Regions from separate parts of the Alteribacillus sp. JSM 102045 genome, predicted to be linked through region 2. Evidence: a T-box and tRNA genes for the amino acid it is inferred to sense, from the RefSeq annotation. Region 2 holds a T-box; the other holds one or more tRNA genes.
What was found. A T-box is a leader RNA that pairs with one kind of tRNA and senses whether it is charged. The one in region 2 lies ahead of alaS (alanine--tRNA ligase), so its partner is inferred to be a tRNA-Ala.

Region 1 (9,036 bases), on a different contig from region 2:
ACCTGCAAACGAAACGAAAAAATAAACGCCGGGTTATAAGCTGCCAGTTCATTTTATTGGGAATATTCTTTTTAAGCTGGGAAATTTTCAGCAGAATGCAATGGTTAGATCCGCTTATTTTCAGTATGCCTTCTAAGGTTTGGAACTTAATGACTGCTAAAATCGCTGATGGCACACTGCTAACGCACGCTTCTATCACTCTTTCTGAGACCATAATTGGTTTTATATTAGGAACTGCTGGCGGCACTTTAATTGCAGGTATTCTTTGGTGGTCGCCTTTTTTGTCAAAAGTTTTAGATCCCTATCTAGTCGTACTAAATTCCATGCCTAAAGTAGCGCTCGGACCTATTATTATCGTTGCTTTTGGCCCCGGCATGACTTCTATTATCGCAATGGGAGTTCTGCTTTCTATCGTTATCACTACTTTAGTTGTATACAATGCATTTCTTCAGGTTGATGAAAATTATAAAAAGGTGCTGCTTACCTTTGGGGCAAACAAAAAACAACTCTTTCATTATGCTGTTTTACCTGCTTGTTTTCCAACAATTATATCAACGTTAAAAGTTAATGTAGGGCTTGCCTGGGTGGGAGTTATTGTAGGCGAATTTCTCATCGCTAAACAGGGGCTGGGTTATCTCATTATTTACGGATTTCAAGTTTTTCAATTCCAGCAAGTGATGATGAGCTTAATCGTAATAGCTATATTAGCTGCCGTTATGTATAAAGCCATTGAATCTTTAGAAAAAATTCTTATAAAACGAGTTAGTAAAAGTTAGCATACCCTAATTAAACCCTCGTTACTAAACGAGGGTTTAAGCTTTTTTTGTGATATCTTTTTTTTCTAAATAGGAGAGAGTATGCGGCAGCACTTCATCTTTCATAATAAAGCTGTACGAGTTGTTATATTTTATATTATGAGGGAGTGTTTGTATTAATACGGGCCCTTTTGTTTCCATATAGTCATCTTTTGGTTCCATTTCCTTTATATCAGCATAATAAATATTTTTTACTACCGTTTCTGCTTTACCGTAAACCTTGTATTGGCCAAGTTGAACGATGTACCCTACTTTTCCTCCTGTTTCTTCCCATACTTCTCGTATAGCTGCATCTTCTGCCGATTCACCAGGTTCTACTTTCCCTCCTGGAAATTCCAGACCTCTGCGGGGGTGATGGGTTAAGAGCCATTGTCCTTTGTATCGGCAGACTACCCAAACATGACCAGGATTGTTGGAAAAAGGAACATTTTCAAAAGCAAGGTGAACTTTATTTTGATAATAGTCGAGAAAGGTAATCTTCTTCATTCTAATCGTCCTCGTTTTTTACATAGTGTAACCTTGTCGTTTGCTTCTGTATTGTTTGTTCCCTTATTACACGTTATTCCTCACTTAAAGTTTAACATTTCTAAGAATCTTTGATTTCTTTATATATTTTTTCCGCTAGTTTTTTTGACCACTCCATTTGGTCATTCTTTCGGTACATAAATTCGTTCAGCAGCTCTTCCCCTGAATAACCATCTTGAACTATTCCTTCTAAAATGAGATTTGAAACATCATCTTTACCGGCTGCCATTTTAGCATCAATCATTAAACTGTAATTTTCACTTAAATCAGTGAGCTGACGTATGTTTCCTGTCATTAAAGCTGGTTCATTGCTTCGTTCCGTAATAATTACTTCAAAAACTAACTTTTGATTTTTTATTTCTTTTAGAAAGTCTTTTTCTTCTGCTGGAATCACGGCTTCTATAAGCCAGGAGCTGTTGCTTTCTTCGCGGTTAATAATAAGCCCGTCCTGAAGCGGAACTGACCGGTGAATCACTTTATTCTTTTCCATTAAAATAATTTGCAGAGATATTAATCGGAATGTTTTCATTGTTTTCCTCTCTTTTGCGAACAATTCTTCTTTTAAAACAGGAAAGGCTGCCCCAAAGATACCTCTTTTGTGACAGCCTTTTGACATTGTAAATATCCGTCAATAATGTGTGAAAACCTTCTTATTTTCAGTAGATACTTGTCACAATGTGCCTTACACGTTGTTGTCTGCCTATCTCTCTGCTTCTAAAACAGGGCCTTTCCCTACTAATCTGCCATTTTCCCTGCATTGACGATCAGCCATCCATTCAATAAATAACGTTTCTTCTTCTGTTAAAGTGCGGCCAAGTTTACTCTCACATTCCTCACGAAGCTCTTCCGTATAACATTTTTGCATGATAAACAGGGCTCCTTTTTGTACGTACAGAATGTTTAATTTTACGAATTAACCAGTTTTCCTTGTCACGGCCTGTCATCTACAATCGGCTGCATTGTTTTTAAACACCTTGTACTATACTATTTACTCTATTCGATATCCCTGTTAAAATTCCTCTTTTATTATGAAATACGTAACTATCTGTTATTGTAAGCTTTTTGTAAACGACTGAGACCTTCCTCTACGTTATTTCGCGGACATGCAACGTTAATTCGGGCAAATCCGGCTCCTTCCTCGCCGAAAATATGGCCGTCGCTCAAAGCAAGCTTTCCTTCTTCTCTAAGCCATGACTGCAGCTTTGAAGCTTCCATATTTAAGCCGCTCATATCTACCCATACCAAATATGTTCCTTCTGGTTCAATCACTTTCATTTCAGGCATATTAGTCTCAATATACTGCTTAACAAATTTTACATTGCCTCGTACATAGTCGAGTAAATTCTCAAGCCACTCTTCTCCTTCTCGATAAGCAGCTTCAGCCGCAACCGTAGCAAAAGGATTATCTATCTCAACAAATTGACGCTTCAGGTGGGCTTCATATTTTTTCTGAGAAGCTTTCTTTTCAAAAACAACATAAGACAGCTGAAGTGCTGCTAAATTAAATGTTTTACTTGGTGCCATACAAGTAATAACCTCAATATTCTTCTCTGCTGCAGCTTTAGAAAATGGTATATGTTTGCCTTCAAGTACTAAGTCGGCATGAATTTCATCAGACACAACAAACACGTCATACTTTTCACAAAGATCTGCTACTGCTTCCAGCTCTTCTTGCTTCCACACTCTTCCAATAGGGTTATGAGGACTGCAAAGCAATAACATTTTTGCACCGGCTTGCATTTGCTTTTCCAAGTCTTCTAAATCAACAGTAAATCCATTTTCTGTTTCTTTTAATGGATTGCGCAGAAGCTTACGTTCATTGTTATCGATAAGAGCATAAAACGGATAATAGACAGGGGGCTGAATGATAATTCCATCGCCTTTTTCCGTAAATGTTTGAATTAAATGGCTGATTGCTGGTACCACACCTGGGGTGAAAACAAGCTGATCATTGCTTAACGTCCAGTCAAATCGTTTTTGAATCCAAGATGTCGTGGCTTCCCTTAACGATGCAGGCCTTCTATGATAGCCAAAAATCCCGTGGTCAAGTACTTTTTGCATAGCATCTAATACAGGCTGCGGAGCTTGAAAGTCCATATCTGCAACCCACATAGGCCATAAGTCGCTTGAACCGTACCGTTCTGAAACAAAGTCCCATTTCATCGAATTTGTTTTATTTCTATCAATAACTTTTTCGAAATCCATAACTGCATCCTCCCAAGCATTTAGCTAACTAGATATATTAAGGCTTTTCGTATAAGTTTGCCTCTTTTTAATAGATTTTTCAAGCTTTTCCTTATGAATTCACCCTATTCCGCATTTTCTTTTTCTTCTATCCGAGCACGGTGCAGACAGCCAGCACCGTTTCTTTCCTTTAAAAAACGGCTTCAAGGAAGAGAAGCCGTTTTTTTTCATTAAGCCAGCACGATTAGTTACTGCTGTTTTTTTAAGAAGCATAAGTGGATTTGTGGAAACAGTGCCAAAAAATAAAAAAGCAAAGTTCATCGTTAGGCCAATGAAAGATGCATAAACGGTTAATACTCCTAAAATCAAACCTAAGCCTACTTACACTTCTCCATATGCTACTGCAAAACTAAAGATATTCTCAATCGGCAAAGCTATTTTTTCCAAAAAAACATTATACTATGGAAACGCTGCTTCTCCAGCTTGATTTGTCACTGGTTCAGCAATGGCTCCTTGCATGAACCCACCTGCTTCAAAGTCCCCTGTTACTACTTCCCCCAGCCAGAAGTTAGCCATCTCCAACCAAGATAATTACGCAGTACTGCTAAAATTTCCGCAGTGTATAAACTATTTCTAAGCATATTCATAACCACAAAAACTCCCCCTGAAAAATATTGTGAAAAATTTCACAATTAAATTGTATACGGTTCGATCATTTTTATCCATGCTTTTTACATATTTGTTAATAAGTTTTTATTGCATTTCACCCCAAGTATGCCTATAAGAATATTCCCTGACCGTATTGCGAAACAAAATTATTTCGTATACAATAACACATAGAAACCAATAAATTCCTTTTTTACATACCCTGCTTATATACTTTAAAGGGTTTATTTGATGTGATTAACGTTTTTTATATGACAAATGTTGAGTAAAGGAGAGCACCTATGCATTACATTAGTGACGGGGTGTTGATGGAAGCTTATGAAAAAGCAGTAGAATTACATTTAGAGGAAGAGTTCATTGAACTGCTTTACTCTGAAATAAAACGCCGGGGATTGACATCACCATCTTCTGCCCAGAATTATTACATGGAAGTTGGCAGATAAAACAAATTGGACCAGTTAAGAAAAATCGAAGGGTTTCTCCGTATAATATGGTGAAAGCCTTCGATTTTTCTTAATGTGTATATTCCGTTTTTTCCGTTGATTTGTAGTGGCCGCTTATAATCTTATCCTCTATTTTATTATGAAGTTACTTATATAACCGACCTTTTTCTTCGATTTTCTCCCTTTTCCTTAAACTCTTTCATTCCCTTAGTCATGTTCCCACATTTTAACTTACTTCACCTTAACCAGACCCACACATAATATTAGAAAGGGCGCTGAGTGCCATGTTATCTGTTCCGTTCTCTGTCTAAAAGAGGGTCATTTTAATGGGATTTCTCTTAATAATGGAAAGAATTTCCACATACACCTTGGATAGTAACCTGTTTGTTTAAAATTAAGGAACAAATGTCCTCGACCTTCCATTCCGAAACCTTCCATTTTCAATGCGACCTTCACCAGCGCATAAAAAAAATAACGCCGGGCCGAGGTTCTCCTCAAACCGGCGTCATTGATACTATGTAGGCGCACCCTATGGGTACATGTTAAAGAGTTGTCAAGCTTACTGGGAACACAGCCAGCGCTCATTATTATATGGTGCACCCTCTGGGCACTACCATATTCGCTTTCGACGTAGATGCGTCTCAGTGTTATATGGTGGAGCATAGCGGGCTCGAACCGCTGACCTCAACACTGCCAGTGTTGCGCTCTCCCAGCTGAGCTAATGCCCCTCGCCATCAAACGATATTTTTTATTATAAGCGCGTTTAAAATTCCTGTCAATATATATTAAAAGATTATTTCTAAGAGAAACCAGCCGAGCGCACCCGCAGTTCCTGCCAAAAAAGATTCCAGTACTTTGACCTTCCGCCACTGTTTTTCTTTGGAATAATCCAGCAGCATCCAGCCTGCCAAAACTGCAGCACCAAAAATAACAGCCTCTCCCATCCACCTGTCCCCCTGCTCCGCCACAAATAAAGTATGCTATAACATTAGCAAATCATACGGGAAACAGCAATGAAAATTTAAGATAATAATACTTCTTCTAACTCTTTGTTGAGCCGTTCAGCCATTTCTACAGAAGATCTAGGTACTTCCGCGTCCTGATCGACTGGCTCGGCAAACTGGTTGAAAACAGCATTATAAGGCTCCGTGTTATTATCTATATCTCCCTGGTACTTATGAGTCAATACAAATGGGCTTCTCAGCTGTACCTTTACCCCTTTTTGCTCTAGCTCTCCTTCGACAGCCGTGAACGGCACCCGAAAAAATTGATATCCTCCCTCATCAGAAATCTTGTAATCAAAACTGCCATGATCGTAATCCCAATTCCCGCCAATTTCATATCCGAGCGGTTTTAATTTTTTTTCAAGATCATACAGTACAAATTTATGATTTTCTATCTTAGAAGGTATCTCAATCACCATACCCAGCTCCTTTATCATAAAATGAATTGTTAATAGGTTTCCACCCCTTATTTTTTTCATGCTTCTTCCTTCGAAAAAAGTAAGCTGCTCCGCATGCCTTTCTTCATAAAAAAACCTCAGCTTCCGTGCTGAGGTTTTTACAATTAAGATTGATTTAGCCTATTTTGTAATGCTTCTTTCCTTTCTTCAAAACCAGGTTTTCCAAGAAGCGCGAACATATTTTTCTTGTATGCTTCTACACCAGGCTGGTCAAACGGATTTACTCCGAGTAAATATCCGCTGATAGCACAAGCCTTTTCGAAGAAATACACGAGATAGCCAAAATAATACTCATCTAGTTTAGGAATCTGTAAAACAAGGTTAGGCACATCTCCATCTGTATGAGCAAGAAGTGTCCCTTCAAATGCTTTCTTATTCACAAAATCCATGGACTCGCCAGCAAGATAATTTAGGCCGTCAAGATCATCTTCGGTTTCTTCAATAGTAACTTTTTTGTCGGATTCTTCGATTTGAAGAACCGTTTCAAACAGATGGCGGCGTCCTTCTTGAACATACTGCCCCATGGAATGAAGGTCTGTCGAAAAATCTACAGACGCCGGGAAGAGTCCTTTTCCATCTTTTCCTTCACTTTCTCCAAATAGCTGCTTCCACCATTCCGAAACATAATGAAGCTGCGGTTCATAATTCACTAATAATTCAATGGCTTTTCCTTTTTGATAAAAAATGTGACGAAGCACCGCATATTGATAAGCATGGTTCTTTTTCAGATCCTCTTCACTGAGGTCTTTACGCGCGTCATTTGCACCTGTCATCATATTCAATATATCAAGCCCGGCAGAAGCAATGGGCAGCAGTCCAACGGCAGTTAATACAGAATAACGGCCGCCTACATCATCAGGAACAACAAATGTTTCATAGCCTTGTTCATCCGCCAATGTTTTTAAAGCGCCTTTTTCTTTGTCAGTTGTAGCATAAATGCGTTTTGCTGCTTCTTCTTTTCCGTATTTCTTTTCTAAATAATTTCGGAAAATACGAAACGCAATAGCTGGTTCTGTTGTTGTGCCGGATTTGGAAATAACATTAATCGAAATATCTTTTCCTTCTAACATATCCATTATATCCTGAATGTAGGACTGGCTGATTTGATGGCCGGCAAAATAAATCTCAGGACCGCTGCGCTTTTCATCATTGAGTTGATTTCGGAAAGAATGGCTTAAACTTTCAATAGCTGCTTTTGCCCCAAGGTAGGAACCGCCAATTCCGATCACTAATAATACGTCACTGTCTTTTTGAATTTTTTCGGCTGCTTTTTGTATTCGTGAAAACTCATCTTTATCATAGTTTTCCGGAAGGTCTACCCATCCAAGAAAATCGTTGCCGGCACCAGTTTTTTCGTGTAAGGCATGATGAGCGTTCTTCACAGCACCATTTAAGTATTCCATTTCTTCTTCGTTCACAAAAGATAATACATTACTGTAATCTAAGGTGATTCCTTTTGCCATAAAAATCTCCTCCAATAATAAACGTATATTTTCAATGTAAAGAAGCCTGTTCATCAAATCAAGCACTTTTCTATTTGTAAACGTCTACATGAGATAAATTTTAAATTTGTGCATAATCTAACATAATTTATTTCATCCTAAGCTTACGAGCGAGAATAATTGCTTATGAGGAAAGGTGAAGGGGGGTGAAAGGTATGAGCGGATTGCAGCGTACTGCTCTTGTACTGGCTATTATTGGTGCTATAAACTGGGGGTTAATTGGCTTTTTCGGTTTTGATTTAATTGCCTCTATTTTTGGAAGCCAGGCGGCCGCTTTATCTCGTGTTATTTACGCGATCGTGGGAATTGCTGGACTCTATTGTATCTCTCTCCTATTTAAACCTGATGAGGAATTAGAAAAAAGCCCCGAACCGCAGCGTTAAAAAAAGCAAGCGATCAAACAGCATTTCGAAAGCTGCTTTTGGTCGCTTGCTATCAAAAGAAGGGAATATTTTCAAATACCCTTCTCATCCAATAATTTTATTTTCTCATTCTTTTATTTAAGTCAGCTTGTATTTCGTTTGACTGTTTAAGCCAATCTTTGAGTTTATCCTCAAGCGTATTAAATCCTTGGTTTTTTTGGTTGTTGTTTCGGCTGCCGCCTTTAGGAGCGCTCCGCTGACTGCGTGTTTCTTTTCCTTCGGGGACAGGTTGAGTATCACGAATAGATAAAGAAATTTTCCCGGAATCCTCATCAATGGATTTAATCTTAACCTTTACTTGATCACCAACAGATAATGCTTCATGAATATCTTTTACATACCCATGGGCTACCTCTGATATATGAACAAGTCCTTGTTTGTTATCGTCAATTGCTACAAACGCTCCAAAGGGTTTAATACCTGTAACTTTACCTTCTACAATACTTCCAACTTCATACTGCTTAACCGACATGCAAACATCTCCTAACTATTTATTAGCCCACAAATTATAACATGAAATACGAAAAACAGCAATTTTAGTACATACAAAAAGAAGAGAATCCCTCCTCAAAAACTTGACAATGTAGGGACTTATCCGATATTCTGTTTAAATGTCTAATTATCTTTTAGAGAGGAGAAACCTATGAGTAACACAGGAGACCAATGGAAGTCTAAAATAGGTTTTATATTGGCAGCGGCAGGCTCGGCAATCGGCCTTGGTGCTGTTTGGAAACTTCCATATGTAGCAGGAACAAGCGGGGGCGGCGCTTTTTTTCTTATATTTTTGGCTTTTACCTTAATATTAGGAACTTCCTTATTACTCTCGGAATTCGTAATTGGAAGAAAAACACAAAAACCACCAATTCAGGCATATAAAGAACTGGCACCTGGCACGCCATGGTACTGGGTTGGAATTCTTGGCATTATCTCTTCTTGTTTAATTTTATCCTTCTATGCTGTAGTAGGCGGATGGATTCTTACTTATTTTGTCCGCAGTTTATCCGGCGGCTTAACCAA
Region 2 (9,036 bases):
CCGCCAGCTTGAGCCATATCTGGACGGCCTCCGCCTCCGCCTCCGCAGATGGAAGCTGTTTCTTTAACAATTGTTCCTGCTTTGTATCCTTGGTCAGTTAAATCTTTGGTAACCCCAGCTACAAGGTTTACTTTTCCGTTATTTACTGCCCCTAATACAACTATACCTGATTCCAGTTTTTGTTTAAGTTCGTCTACTGTGTTACGAAGCCCATCCATATCTGCAGCCGAGACTTTTTGTGCGATCACATTAACGCCGTCTACTACTTGTACATTATCAAGAAGATTTCCTGCCTCCATGTTTCCAATTTTCGCATTAAGGGATTCATTTTCACGCTGCAAGTCACGGATTTGCTGTTGTAAAGCCTCTACTCGCTTCGGTACATCCTTTAGTGATTTTGCTTTTAGTTTATTACCTGTTTCTTTTAAAACATTCATTTGTTCATTCATAAATTCGTATGCTTTTTGACCTGTTACTGCTTCAATTCTTCGGACTCCTGCTCCGATTCCTGCTTCTGAAACAATCTTAAATATCCCCACTTCGGCTGTATTATTTACATGACAGCCTCCGCACAGTTCAATACTATAATCCCCTACTTGGACAACTCGGACTTTGTCACCATATTTTTCTCCAAATAAAGCCATAGCCCCCATCGCTTTAGCTTCTTCGAATTTTTTCTGTTCAATGGTTACGGGAATAGCTCTCCAAACTTTTTCATTTACAATTTCCTCAATTTGATCTAACTCCTCTTGTTTCACTTGCCCAAAATGAGAAAAATCAAACCGTAGACGCTCTTCTGACACCAGTGATCCCGCTTGGTTCACATGATCCCCTAAAACATCTTTTAATGCCTGGTGAAGCAGATGAGTAGCTGTATGGTTTTTTACAATATCGACCCGTCCTCTCTCTTCTACTACTGCTTTCACAGCAGAACCAGTTCTAAGCGAGCCGCTGACTATTTCAACTGTATGCAAATGCTGACCGTTTGGCGCTTTTTGAACATCGGTCACCTTTGCTTCTGCATTTTCATTAAATATTATACCTTTATCAGGAACCTGTCCCCCACTTTCAGCATAAAAAGGAGTTTGGTCAAGAATGATCTTTGCTGTTTTGCCAGCAGATATAGTATCTACTTTCTCTTTTTCATGAACGATAACCTGTACGACAGCATCAGTCCGAAGAGAATCATAACCGATAAATTGACTGTCTTCTTTTATATCAGCAAACACAGCATCCTGTGTTTGCATGGAACCATCGTCCTTACGAGCTGCCCGTGCCCGCTCACGCTGAGCCTGCATTTCTTTTTCAAACTCTTCCGTGTCGATAGCGAAGCCATTCTCCGTAACGTATTCTTCTGTAAGGTCCACAGGAAAACCATACGTATCATATAGACGAAACACATCTTTTCCAGAAATAACAGAAGTACCGGCTTCTTCTGCTTTTCTCATTATTTCTGATAAAATAGCTAGTCCTTCGCTTAACGTTTCATGGAAACGTTCCTCTTCATTTTTTATCACTTTTTGAATAAACGCTTCTTTGTTCTTCACTTCTGGGTAGTAATCTTCCATAATTTCTCCAACTACGGGAACTAATTCGTACATAAAGGGACGTTCAATGCCAATAAGCTTTGCGTATCGTACAGCTCTTCTTAATAAACGTCTTAACACATAACCTCTGCCTTCGTTAGACGGTAACGCTCCATCTCCCACGGCAAAGCTGACAGTGCGGATATGGTCTGCGATGACTTTAAAAGCTACATCTTTTTCTTCAGAGGTTCCGTAAGCAAGACCTGTTATGTTTTCTACTTTTCTCATAATAGGTAAAAATAAATCTGTATCATAATTAGTTTTCGCATCTTGGATAACGGAAACGATTCTTTCTAATCCCATACCGGTATCAATATTTTTCTTAGGAAGCGGCGTATAGGTGTCATCAGGATTATGATTAAATTGAGAAAACACCAGGTTCCAAATTTCAAGGTATCTTTCGTTCTCTCCTCCAGGGTATAGTTCCGGGTCCTGGGAGTTATCTCCATATTCGGGACCGCGGTCATAAAAGATTTCGGTATTTGGCCCACTCGGCCCTTCACCAATATCCCAAAAGTTTTCCTCTAAACGAATAATCCGTTCTTCCGGCAGTCCAATCTCATTTTTCCAATAATCATAAGCCTCATCGTCTTCTGGGTGTACAGTTACTGATAGTCTATCTTTTTCAAATCCAATCCAATTTTTACTTGTTAAAAATTCCCATGCCCATTCAATCGCTTCTTTTTTAAAATAGTCGCCAATGGAAAAATTCCCAAGCATTTCAAAAAACGTATGGTGTCTTGCAGTTTTTCCAACATTCTCTATATCATTTGTGCGTATAGATTTTTGGGCATTTACAATTCGCGGATTTTCTGGAACAACTCTTCCATCAAAATACTTTTTTAACGTAGCAACCCCGCTGTTAATCCATAAAAGAGTAGGATCTTCATGAGGAACTAATGAAGCGCTCGGCTCAATGGAGTGCTCTTTTTCCTTAAAAAAATTTAAAAACATCTGTCTTACTTCTGCAGACGTATAAACTTTCATGCTTTATTCCTCCTAAATTATAATTATTATAAACATTTCATGTTTTATTTTATCGCAGAACAAAAGCGCAAGCGCCCTGTTCGGCCTCGACAGGTAAATGTTCTCCAGTCATGAAAGGCGTTCTTTGCCTTTCATGACTGGAGGTTATTTAACCCCGAGAGGCTGGGCGCTGAAGCTAGACGCGGATCAAACAATATGGAGATAGTATCCACAACTTGTAAAAACATAATTTCCTAAACAATTAAAAAACTCCGTCCCCTGGTGCAGGGACGAAGTTAATTCGCGGTACCACCCTGTTTACAGGCTAAGCCTGTCAACTTATATCCTTAACGCGGTTCACGGCAGGTATTAACTGCACTCCGGGCCAGCTTTCTGCTACTCTTCTCTGCCGTTTTATTTCAGCCAAGTAAAACGGTCTCTGTTCAGAGGGCTTTAGCGTACTTTTCCCATCATCATATTTTTTCATTTAAATTTTCCTTCTATTGATATCTTAGTTTACATTCAAGACTTAACAGCGAAAATTTGCAGTTATTTTTCTGTTTTTATCTAATAAAATATTATGCTTTCTTAACATTATAAAAAATGACTCCGTCTGTCAAATTCCTTATACTTAAGTTAAGAGTAATTACCGTAAGGAGGGAACCCTTATATGAACTTCAATCATTCCACTCCCCTAATCGTGTATGAAACGCTTCTTGATAAAATGGATCTTGGCATCAGAGTTATTGATAGATCGGAAACGCCTATTATTTATAACACAAAAATGAGGGTGATTGAATCAATGACTATTGAAGATTTTTCCGATAAACCTATAACAGAAGTCTTCCCTTTTAAAGATAAACGTGACAGCCGCTTGTTTCAAGCTCTCTACAATAATAAAACGATAAAAAATAAAAAACAAACCTATTACAATAATAAAGGAGATGAAATTACTACGGTCAATCATACCTTTCCAATAAAAGAAAAAGGGCAAACGATTGCAGCTGCTGAGATCGCAACAGATGTTACCCAGCTCGAAAAAATGCGAAGAGACAGCATCATACGCCGCACAGATACTCGTTATACATTTGAAAGTTTAATTGGTTCTTCTTCTGCTATTCGTGAAGTAAAGGAAAATGCTAAGAAAGCTACTAGAACTTCGTCTTCTATCCTTTTGGTAGGGGAAACAGGAACGGGAAAAGAATTGTTCGCCCAAAGTATTCATAATGGAAGCAGCCGAAGCGGACCGTATATTTCCCAAAACTGTGCGGCCCTCCCTGAAACATTAATTGAAAGTTTACTGTTTGGAACAGTAAAAGGTGCGTTCACCGGCGCTGTTGAACGTTCTGGATTATTTGAAGAAGCAGAAGGCGGAACCTTAATGTTAGATGAAATTAACACCCTGCCCACTTCACTGCAAGCAAAGCTGCTTAGGGTGATCCAAGAAAGAAAGATAAAGAGAATTGGAGATAATAAGGAACGCCCTATTGATGTTCGCATCATAGCTACAATAAATGAAGACCCGCTTGATGCAATTACACACAAGCGTCTCCGTAAAGACCTTTACTATCGACTTGGAGTCGTAACTCTCTTCATCCCTCCTTTAAGAGAACGATTATCCGATATACCAGAGTTAGCAGATTCATTTATAAGTAAGTATAACCAGTATTTTCAAATGCAAGTTCTAAAGATAGATCACGAAGTGAAAGAAATTTTCAATCAATATTTGTGGCCTGGAAATATTCGGGAACTTGAACATGTGATTGAAGGCGCTATGAATATGGTGCTTGAAGAAAATACCATTACTGCAGCCCATCTTCCCCCTCATTTTCGTAATAAAACAGAACTTTCTGAAATGGATCATACATTTAATGAAAATCAGGAAAAATCTTTAGAAAAAGGCGAATCTCTTCGAGATAGGTTATATAAAACAGAGCTTACTATAATCAAACAATCTTTATCCAAAAACAATTACAATATAATGCGTACCGCTAAAGACCTTGGGATTAGCAGACAAAGTCTTCAATATAGAATGGAAAAGTTTCAGCTGAAATAATGAATACAGCAAGGAGTGCAAAATATTTTTCATATTAAGTGCAAAATTTTTTGCACTTTTTTGTTTTATTTTTGTTTGTATGACTACATCTCAACTTTTTAGAATTGGCACAGTTTTTGCATTATAAATGGTTAGAATTTTCAGAGAGGTGATAAAATGGTTTGGGATTATAAGCACGAACCGTTTACAGATTTTTCTGACTTAAATAATCGGCAGGCTTTTGAAAAAGCACTTGGGCATGTCAAATCTCAATTAGGGCAAGAATATCCTCTTATTATTGGCGGGGAACGTATAACAACAGAAGACAAAATATTCTCAGAAAACCCTGCAAACAAAAAAGAAGTGGTTGGATATGTTTCTAAAGCTACGAAGGAACATGCAGAATCAGCTATGAAAAAAGCCTGGGAAGTATTTGAGACTTGGAAAAAATGGTCCGCCGAAGCTCGAGCAAACGTTCTTTTCCGCTCAGCTGCTATCGTAAGACGAAGAAAACATGAGTTTTCAGCCTATCTTGTATATGAAGCAGGAAAACCATGGAAGGAAGCAGATGCTGATACAGCAGAAGCAATTGATTTCCTGGAATATTACGGAAGGCAAATGCTTCGCTTAAAAGACGGCATGCCCATACACAGCCGCGAAAAGGTAGAAAATAATACATTTACGTATATACCGTTAGGAGTTGGCGTGACCATTTCTCCATGGAATTTCGCATTTGCTATTATGGCAGGCACTACTGTAGGGCCTATGGTGTGTGGTAATACTGTTTTACTAAAACCAGCGAGCACGACACCTGTAATAGCTTACAAATTTATGGAGGCTCTGGAAGAAGGCGGTATGCCTGCAGGCGTTGTGAATTTTATTCCGGGAAGCGGCGCTGAGATCGGTGACTATTTAGTAGAACATCCAAAAACTAGATTTGTTAACTTTACCGGTTCAAAAGAAGTTGGAATCAGCATCTATGAAAAAGCAGCGAAAGTACAGCCAGGTCAAATATGGCTTAAACGCTGCAGCATTGAAATGGGCGGTAAAGATACGATTATCGTTGATAAAGAGGCCGATGTAAATGTAGCAGTTGATTCCATTATATATTCTGCTTTTGGTTTTTCCGGTCAAAAATGTTCTGCTTGTTCTAGAGCAGTGGTTCATAAGGAGCTTTATGATGAAGTGTTAGAAAAAACAGCAGCAAAAACGAAAGAGCTTACAGTTGGTACACCGCAAGATTTTAATAATTTCATGGGGCCATTAAACGATCAGGCGGCACACGATAAAGTAATGAAGTATATTGATATAGGCAAATCCGAAGGCAGATTAATGGCTGGAGGAGAAGGTAATGCAGCGGACGGCTACTTTGTAAGACCAACCGTTTTTGCAGATCTTTCACCTGATGCAAGGCTAATGCAAGAGGAAATATTCGGTCCTGTTGTCGCCTTTTCCAAAGCCCAAAGCTTTCAAGAAGCTTTAGACATTGCAAATAACACGGAATACGGGTTAACAGGCGCGGTGATTTCTAACAATCGCGCCCATTTAGAAAAAGCACGTGAGGAATTCCACGTAGGCAACCTTTATTTTAACAGAGGCTGTACAGCTGCTATTGTAGGATATCAGCCTTTTGGAGGTTTTAACATGTCCGGTACAGATTCTAAAGCCGGAGGACCAGATTACCTTCTCATGTTCATGCAGCCGAAAACTGTAACTGATCAATTTTAGATCGTATCCTTCTCTCCGCGGCTTATAAAGTTCGCGGAGAGACATATTAGGGAAGGAAGATAAAAATGAAAAATGTTTCCAGAAATTTCTTCCTATTTCTTTCTAAAAACCGTACCTTAAACAAAAGTGCAAAACGTTGGGGGTTAAAGTTAGGAGCTTCCAGTGTAGTAGCTGGAGAAGATATTCCAAGCGCAATGGAGGCCGTACGTAAATTAAACCAGAAGGGGATAATGTGTACGGTAGACCATCTTGGTGAATTTGTCACAGAAAAAACGGAAGCATTAAAGTCAGCGGATTATTGTATTAAAACGTTGGATGCGATTGCTGAAGAAAAAGTTAATTGCAACCTATCCTTAAAATTGACCCAGCTTGGCCTTGATATTAACCAGAATTTATGTATGGATAACATGGTTAAAATTCTTTCTGCTGCTGATCAATATAATATATTTGTTAGGATTGACATGGAAGATTATAGTCATTATCAGCTGACTATCGATATATTAAATGAACTGCGAAAAAAACATGACAACGTAGGTACAGTCATACAAGCATATTTACACCGTGCTGCTGATGATGTTGAAGCATTAAAAGGAATTCCACTGCGTCTTGTTAAAGGAGCATACAGAGAACCTCCAGAAGTTGCTTTACAAAATAAGCAAGACATCGACAATAATTTTATTAAAATTATTAAACAGCATCTTTGCAATGGAAGTTATACGGCGATAGCAACCCACGACCATAACATCATTAACCAAACGAAACAATTCGTTAAAGAAAACAATATTCCAAGAGACTTGTTTGAATTCCAAATGCTTTATGGTTTTCGAGTAGATATGCAAAAGCAATTAGTAAATGAAGGATATCATTTTAGAACTTATGTCCCATTTGGAAATGATTGGTATGGTTATTTTATGAGGCGCTTGGCTGAAAGGCCCCAAAATGTCGCTTTTGCATTTAAGGGGTTCTTTTTAAAGTAACTTTCCGCTGCTTAAATGTATGGAAAATATTATTTATCACAACAAATAATGGTACTGCTATAAAAAGTCCGATAAAGCCAGCTAATTCAAATCCTAACAATAGAGCAAAAACAATTACTAATGGATGTAAATGAACATTTCTGCCAACAACGTAAGGAGATAAAAAATTTCCTTCTATTTGCTGAATAACAAATAAGAGAATAATCGTTATAATCAATTTGCTTGTAGAGATAGAAGCAGCTGCCATTAATGCAGGAGCAGCTCCCAATATTGGGCCAAAATAAGGGATAATGTCTGTAATAGCTATAAACAAACCAAGCAAAATGGCATTCGGAATATTTATAATCCATAAACCTAAAGCAGATAGAAGCCCGACTGCTCCAGCAACCATGAACTGGCCTCTTATATAATCTCCAAGTGCTTCATCAACTGCTCCTGCAAGCAATTCTCCTTCGTCTCTCCATTTGCTGGGAACAAAACGCTTTATTGTTCTTTCAATTGCCTTCAAATCCTTTAACAGGTAAAACACCAGAAATGGAAGCAGCAGAAGAAGAACAATAAATTCTACAATATTTCTCCATTTATTTATTAAGCCTTTCATACTATCTCCCAGTTTTGTTTCTGTTTGATCAAACGCTAACTCAATCGTATTATGAATGGCAGGAGGAAGAGTATCAATTCGATGATGCAGATTGGAAAAGAGTGTATATAATTGTTCGAAATATTCCGGAAGATATCGTGTAAACTTTTCAATCTGGTTGTACAATACTGGACTAAAATACCAAACAAACCATGCACCTCCTCCAAAAAACACCACATAGACAAATAAAATAGAAAGTGCTCTAGGTATATGACGCTTTTGTAGAAAATCAATCACAGGGTGAAGTAAATAAGCAATAATAGCAGCGATAACAAAAGGAAGCATTACTTTTCCAGCAACATTTAAAAAGGAAGACCAAATTGGTTTCAGCAAACTTAATAAATATATAATGAAAAGAAAAACAGCTATTAGCAAAAGACGCTGAAGCCATATCCATTCCTTTCCTTTTACCATAAAAATACCCCCTCCTTCTTCATAGGATGAGGTATAAGGCAAATATTTATGTTAGTAAAAGATGAATTTCCAGTTAACCTTGCTGGTTTCCCGAGATTTTTAAATTTCTATTCATGTTTACCAGATTAGTATCTGTATTATTTATTAGGAAAACTCGGTGTACCACCGTTTAATGGAGTAACAGTATATAAAAAGACTGCACTTATGAGGGGCCCATAAATGCAGCTTACCCTATCATTGATATATTCCTTTATTCCACCTTTTTCTCAATGTCTTTACCCAGCGCTGAGACTGACTCCATAACTGGTAGACAGAGAAATTACGGCGATTACAGCGCCTTATCATCCCTGCTGCTGCTGATGTAATTCCTGCTACAGCAAGCGATGTCCAAATATTGCGGCTCCTCCTCATAGATATCATCACCCTTCGCGCTCGGAATACCAATTCTTTCCGAATAAATCATCCAAACAACAAAGCGTACCGTCTTCTTCCACTTGATAAAGAGTATACTCTCCGTTTTCCATCGTCCATTCAACAAAACATTCCCAGCAATAATAATGTTCTGCACCTATTTTACCTGTATTTTTCGTTTTGCAATAGGGACATTCCATATAGATAACCTTCCCTTTTTCGTAATTTGTTTCGTAAACACGAAAAGTTGTTATCCATTATGTCCCAGCTTTTTGAAGA

Region 1: it has a tRNA-Ala gene. The T-box ahead of alaS (alanine--tRNA ligase) is inferred to sense a tRNA for this amino acid. The anticodon was not compared.

Annotation. Positions count from the first base shown of each region.
Region 1 covers NZ_JBHFQG010000004.1:143,921-152,956, forward strand. The annotation lists gene ACE1TI_RS04515 (ABC transporter permease) at 1-776, shown strand, start outside; gene ytkD (RNA deprotection pyrophosphohydrolase) at 813-1,301, opposite strand; gene ACE1TI_RS04525 (YwpF family protein) at 1,402-1,869, opposite strand; gene ACE1TI_RS04530 (hypothetical protein) at 2,041-2,205, opposite strand; gene ACE1TI_RS04535 (MalY/PatB family protein) at 2,382-3,545, opposite strand; gene sda (sporulation histidine kinase inhibitor Sda) at 4,472-4,633, shown strand; tRNA gene ACE1TI_RS04545 (tRNA-Ala) at 5,286-5,361, opposite strand; gene ACE1TI_RS04550 (hypothetical protein) at 5,419-5,577, opposite strand; gene ACE1TI_RS04555 (YugN-like family protein) at 5,655-6,053, opposite strand; gene ACE1TI_RS04560 (glucose-6-phosphate isomerase) at 6,200-7,558, opposite strand; gene ACE1TI_RS04565 (DUF378 domain-containing protein) at 7,753-7,980, shown strand; gene yugI (S1 domain-containing post-transcriptional regulator GSP13) at 8,078-8,491, opposite strand; gene ACE1TI_RS04575 (sodium-dependent transporter) at 8,663-9,036, shown strand, end outside.
Region 2 covers NZ_JBHFQG010000008.1:121,814-130,849, reverse strand. The annotation lists gene alaS (alanine--tRNA ligase) at 1-2,573, opposite strand, end outside; T-box leader at 2,836-3,035, opposite strand; gene ACE1TI_RS08175 (sigma-54 interaction domain-containing protein) at 3,223-4,608, shown strand; gene pruA (L-glutamate gamma-semialdehyde dehydrogenase) at 4,765-6,315, shown strand; gene ACE1TI_RS08165 (proline dehydrogenase family protein) at 6,381-7,292, shown strand; gene ACE1TI_RS08160 (AI-2E family transporter) at 7,270-8,346, opposite strand; gene ACE1TI_RS08155 (hypothetical protein) at 8,766-8,957, opposite strand.